One region of the Paenibacillus sp. S25 genome, then DNA from elsewhere that is predicted to be linked to it. Evidence: predicted binding sites of a transcription regulator. Region 1 holds the regulator's gene; the other holds the start of a gene.

Region 1 (3,169 bases):
TCATCGTGCACGCCATGAAGCAGGGATAGCGGATGTTGTTATTACGAATCACTCTAAGTTGTTCACAGACGTCAAAGCCAGTCACCAGTTGTTGCCGAGCTATGAACACCTGGTGATTGATGAAGCCCATCACCTGGAGGAAGTAGCTGGTAAGCACCTAGGTATGCATATGAAATATTTCACACTCGTGCATACACTGACGCGACTGTTCAAAGACAGCAAGAATGGACAACTGCCTTCACTTCGTCAACAGTTGGCAAAATCGGGGCACGAGAAGTCGGCGGATTGGGCCTCAACCATCGACCAGATATATCCGCTCGTGTTAGAGGTTAAAGAAACTTGGGACCTGCTAAGCGACAAGCTGTTTGGCATGTTGCCTGAGCGAAGCGATGCGACACCGGGTGAAACAGGACAGTTTTCTTCCCGTCTCAAACCTTCAGCCAAGCCTGCAAAGTGGGATCAGGCGGGGGCTTTGGAAAATCAGCTATATGTAACGATGAGTGAAATTTTGCGCAAGGGCGACAAGCTGATGCTGGACGTCAAGGAAGAACATGACGATTATGCGGCGGATAGCCTTATTACAGATATCACGGGTCTGCTCAAGGATTTGGCGGGGATTCGAGAAAATTTGCGATTTTTTATGCGACTCGATGATGAAACAACCGTATACTGGCTCGAAGCGAGTGGACAATTCCGTAGTAAATCATTGCAATTTTATGCGGTGCCCGTCGATGTGAGCCGCCAGTTGAAAGAAATGTTTTTTGACAAAAAAAGAAGCATTATTCTGACGTCTGCTACCTTATCGGTAGATAAGTCGTTTCAGTACATGATCGATCAGCTCGGCTTGCAGGAGGCCGCAGATCAAGAGCGGCTGATGACTTCGCAGCTCCCGTCACCCTTTAATTACAGGGATCAGGTGTTGCTGGTCATTCCACGGGATTTTCCAAGTGTGAAGGGCAGTGTAGGAGATGCACATTTTGTAGATATGCTCGTTAGCTCTCTAGGAGCGACTGCTCAGGCGACGCGGGGGAGAATGCTCGTTCTGTTTACTTCCTATCGGATGCTCCGGCAAGTGTATGAGCCGCTCAAAGAGGCCTTAGCAGCCAGCGAAATTACTGTGCTGGGACAAGGTGTGGACAGTGGGAGTCGCAGCAAGCTAACCCGCCGTTTTCAGGAAGCTAAAGCTTCTGTATTGCTGGGAACCAGCAGCTTCTGGGAAGGCGTCGATATTCCAGGAAAGGCTCTGACTTGTCTGGCCATTGTTCGCTTGCCGTTTCAACCGCCGAATCACCCGTTGCTGGAGGCAAAAAGCGAGCTGCTTCAGCAGCAGAAGAAGAATCCATTTATGAAGCTGTCTGTACCACAAGCGGTCATTCGCTTCAAACAGGGATTTGGTCGGTTGGTACGTACAGCGAGCGACCACGGGGTCGTTATCGTTTACGATACGCGTGTGATCGAATCCTATTACGGAAAGCACTTTTTGTACTCGTTACCGGGACCAAAAATGGAGCATATGCCATCGGAGCAAATGGTGCCCCGCATCGCCGAATGGCTCCAATCCGCCCCGGAGACAGAGGCATAACGGACGGACACTAAGTATGTTCGTTACAATTAGGGGGAGCAAGTATGAAATCAGATAAAATTTCAGAGGCTGTCGTACGGAGGTTACCCGTATATTTACGTTATCTGAATGCACTTCACAAACGGGAGGTGGCTACGGTCTCTTCTCAAGAGTTGGGACAGAGGCTAGATTTGAACCCGGCCCAAATCCGTAAAGATCTCGCCTATTTTGGAGATTTTGGTCGGAAGGGTATCGGTTATGATGTTTCTTATCTAATCGAGAAAATACGCCATATCCTGAAAATCGACCAGCAAATTAATGTCGTATTGGTCGGTGCCGGTAATCTGGGGCAAGCCCTTTCGAATTATAACGCTTATTTAAAAGACAATATGAAGATTGTCGCAGTATTTGATGCGTTTCCGGATAAGGTAGGGACCAAGATCAATACATTGGTCGTTCAACCGATGGATGAACTGGAAGCGACTGTGAGAGAAAAAAACATTCGAATCGGGATTATTACCGTACCTGATTTTGAAGCACAGCACGTGGCTGACAGGCTTATTGAGAGCGGAATTGGAGCGATCCTGAACTTTGCACCGACTACTCTCAAGGCACCGGCCAACATTCGGATTCATGCCACAGACTTTACAACTGATTTGCTTAGCCTCGCTTATTATTTGGAGGACGGAAAGGAAGAAACACAATATGACAGTGAATAAATGGATGATTAAAAATGGCTCTTTTGCCGTAAATGGACCAGAAGCTGGGGTAGTCCATGGTTTTATGATTGTGGAGGATAGCCGTATTACTTATATTGGCGAAACTTTGCCTGCGGGTGAGGAAGAAGCGGAAGCGATTGATGGTAAAGGGCTATTGTTTTTACCTGGTCTGATTAATACCCATGGTCATGCGGCGATGTCTCTGCTGCGTGGGCATGGAGATGACTTGGCACTTCAAGTATGGCTTCAGGAAAAAATGTGGCCTATGGAAGCCAAGTTTACATCTACGGACGTGTACTGGGGTACGTCCTTGTCTGTGCTGGAAATGCTGAAAGGTGGAACAACGACCTTCCTGGACATGTACGATCATATGGATGAGGTGGCTCGTGTAGCTGAAGAGTCAGGTATTCGTGCAAGTCTGATGCGTGGAGCAATTGGACTATGCTCGGAAGAAGAACAGCGAATCAAGCTGGCTGAGGCCGTGACTTTTGCGCGTAACTGGCATGGTAAAGCAGACGGGCGTATTACAACGATGATGTCTCCGCACGCGCCATACACATGTCCACCTGCGTTTATTGAAAAATTCGTACAAGCTGCGCATGATCTGGACTTGCCACTGCATACACACATGTCTGAGACGATCGCCGAAGTGGAGCAAAACGTACGCGACTACGGTTTGCGTCCAGTTGCACACTTGGATAAGCTTGGCTTTTTCTCCCGTCCTTCGCTTGTTGCCCATGGCGTTCATTTGAACGACGAAGAAATAGCTTTACTGGCTGAACGTGGTGTAGCGGTTTCGCATAATCCTGGTAGCAATTTGAAGCTGGCAAGTGGTGTGGCAAGAGTGCCTGAATTGCTGCGTGCAGGGGTTACTGTTTCTCTCGGAACG
Region 2 (3,169 bases), 890 kb from region 1:
CTGGAGGCCGCTACAATAAAAACAATAACTATAAAAATGATGATCAGTGTATAAATCAGTGTACCGATAATACTACATACCAATCCAGCAATGGCCATACCTCTGCCTTGCTCGCCATGACGGTTAATTTCCTTCAGGGAAAGACTGGACAAAATAATACCCACAATTCCGATAATCAATCCGATATAGGGAATGACAACAGATAAAATCCCGAGCACCATCGAGGCAACAGCTTTACTATTTGTAGGTGGAACTACTGGGGGCGGGTTAAATGGGGCGTTATAATCGTTCGGCTCCTGAAAAGGATCGGAAGATCGAGGCTCCTTGTACAAATCACTCATCTGTTAAATTCAACTCCAATACGAAAAATAGCAATTATATAAGTTCTAGGGTACCACAATCTTACAAATCAGGACAGTACTTATTTCGAATTTTTAAATTAGAACGTTAAAAAGAAGAAACCTAGCGATATTAGCACTTTTTGAGGTAACCGGGCATACAGTATTGTACCTGTTACAGATCAATTGCGCTCCATGAGAGCATCCTGCCAAGGAGGTCGGAGCTATGCTATATCGTGCAACATCCCGCAGAAAGGGCTCGCCTCACAAACGTTTAAATGCAAACACACTTAGGATAATTTCCACTGCCATGCTGCCATTTTACAAAGCTATTGCAACTCGCCGTGCGTTTGCAGTTCAATGGTCACGAGCTGTCGTTCAGGGCAATTTGGATCAGATGAAATCCCTTCTCTGCTCAGTAGCGCCATTTGCCGCCAAACAAGGCTTAGGCACGAATGGCATCGGCTACTTTATTTCCTTTTTAGCTCAGCCACCGATGCTCTATTATACGAATGGAACGACGATTCCACCGGGGACTGTGCAGTTTACGTTTGAGCCGAGAGTCCATCGCGCCATCGCAAAAGCCGTTTTTCCGCTGTATCGCGAATTGGCACGCAATCCATGTTTTGCTTCTGCCTTAGCCAAAGCGATCAACAGACAAGACCAGCGTGCAGTTCATGTCATGATTCGTAGTTTGATTCCATCCTCTGCGCTGAAATCCGTACAAATTGAGGATGATGGCTTTGCATTGCTTTTTAAGTATCCCTTTAGTAAGTACCCATATCGCAATCTGCTCTTTCGGGAGTTCACTTAAAAAGGTATGCTACTAGCGTGCTTGCTTGAGTTCTCCAATGAGCTCTTTTCCCAGTTGTATAGCCATATCTGTCAGCACTCGGATTTCGTCCTTGGTTGCATGATCCAAATGTGCCCCGCAGCAAATGGCAAAATTGCCTGCAAACTCTTTTCGCAAGCGAACTGCAATTTCTTCGGTAATATAAAACTCCTTGTGATTTTGCAATTGCACAGTTTGAATCGGCTCGAGTCTGGCCCCTGCTGTAATCGTTCCCAAATGAGGCTGATCACCGCCTGAAATGAGTACAATGATATCTTCTCCCATAAAATAGGCATCCAGCACAAGACGGATACGTCCGCTTTCTTTTTGCAAATGAATCATATAATCCTCTCCTGCTAAAAATATTATTGTGAAACGATTCACTTTATGAGCATTATTCATTGTATCGCTTCCTGAACGGCTCGACAATTAAAAATGGCCCACAGCAGCCTCTATAAACCGTGGCTTGCTGTGGGCCTTCATTGCTATTCTAAAAGAAGCCTTCCCTTTCCTACTGGCTGTTAGCGGATCGTGATCGTATGCACAGTCTTACCACTTGCGCCGTCATTATCCGTTACCGTTAGCTCTACGGTATACGTTCCAGCTGTGGTGAATTTATGCTTCACCTTGGAACCGAACGCCGTATCGCCATCGCCAAAATTCCAGCTGTAACTAACGATCTCACCGTCTACATCACGGGAAGCTTTGGCGTTAAATTGTACATTTTTGTTCTTCTTAGCTGATTCATTAGCCTGAATGATGGCTACTGGCTTCTCATTGGATGTAGGTGGATTCGGATCAGGGTTTTGTCCTCCACCATTGGTTACATACAATCTTCCCGGTGCCTCCGTCTCCACTTCATTTCCCGCTGCATCCCTTACCCGGATCACGATGACTCCGCCTTCCAGATTCAGAGAAGATGAAGTGAAATAAGTACCTTCATAGTGGCCTGACGAAGTTTCATTTAATGGAATATCGTTGCGGCCCAAAGTGGACAGGTTGAAAGGCAGCTCCACATGGAAGGACGCCTCCAAACCGGATGCACTGTCAAAGGATACTCGTACCGGCTGCCCTGGAGTAATACGCACATCCTCAGCAGGGCTAATGTTTTCAAGCTTCGGCAGAGCTGTATCGACATACACCGAGCGCGTAACACTTGTTTCGTTTTCGGCAAGATCCTTGGCCGTCACCGTAATTTGATTTTCACCTTCGTTGATAAGCAACCGCTTGTTAAAGCTGCCGTCACTTCCAAATTCAGCGGGCTCACCATTAATCGTCAATTCGGTGAGGAACTCGTCATACACGGTACCAACTACACTGACTACACCCGCGTTTGTACGGGCCCCTTCATCAGGTGAAGTCAGGATCAGACCCGGTTTAGTCTGATCGAGCGTCACAACCACCGTTTCGGAACGATCCGTTAATTTGCCGTATACCGCTGCTTGAACACTTAGCGGATTAGCACCTGGTTGAAGATCAACCGACAAACTGAACTGGCGATCCTTCACTTTCGTTGTGCCAGCCAGCTCCTTACCGTTAAAGAGCTGAATATCGGCTCCTTCTGCCGGGGAAGTTCCTGTTACGGTAATCGACTCTTCCTGCGTATACGTAGCCTTCGTAGGAGTCGTAATGGTTGGAGCATTCACCGGATATCTGACGATAGCCCGGATCATGTAGTTCCCTTCCTCCTCAGGTGATTGGCTCCATGCGCCACTTACACCTTGCCAGCTGCGAAGTGCATTCGGGCCACTCTCATCTGTAGCAAGACCCGGCGACTGTGTGCCTACAGCAGACTGTGTATATACGATGTAGAAGTCACCTTGAACCGTCACCGGCTCTGGAAGCTGCACTGTCGTCCATTGTGACTCATCCCGCACGGCAGTTCCGTCGAATGGACCAGCCAATAATCGTCCAGGCGCTCCTGCCGTACCGGAGGCGTCATAAACAGAATATTGGAATGCCGTTCCTCCCGGATTCGGGAAGGCAGAGTTCCAGAACA

Evidence for each region. The regulator Rex, encoded in region 1, represses fermentation and respiration genes when NADH is low (regulators of the CRP and FNR family bind a similar motif). The targets are predictions, from matches to a motif close to TTGTGAAATATTTCACAA.
Region 2: lpdD (prenylated flavin chaperone LpdD) is a predicted target of Rex. The motif match lies at 1,539-1,556, and genes of this name have one in related genera.

What each region holds. Positions count from the first base shown of each region.
Region 1 covers NZ_CP073683.1:3,469,856-3,473,024, reverse strand. The annotation lists gene dinG (ATP-dependent DNA helicase DinG) at 1-1,582, shown strand, start outside; gene KAI37_RS15170 (redox-sensing transcriptional repressor Rex) at 1,627-2,280, shown strand; gene KAI37_RS15165 (amidohydrolase) at 2,267-3,169, shown strand, end outside.
Region 2 covers NZ_CP073683.1:4,355,568-4,358,736, forward strand. The annotation lists gene KAI37_RS19030 (DUF4190 domain-containing protein) at 1-341, opposite strand, end outside; gene KAI37_RS19035 (hypothetical protein) at 565-1,152, shown strand; gene lpdD (prenylated flavin chaperone LpdD) at 1,165-1,512, opposite strand; gene KAI37_RS19045 (S8 family serine peptidase) at 1,692-3,169, opposite strand, start outside.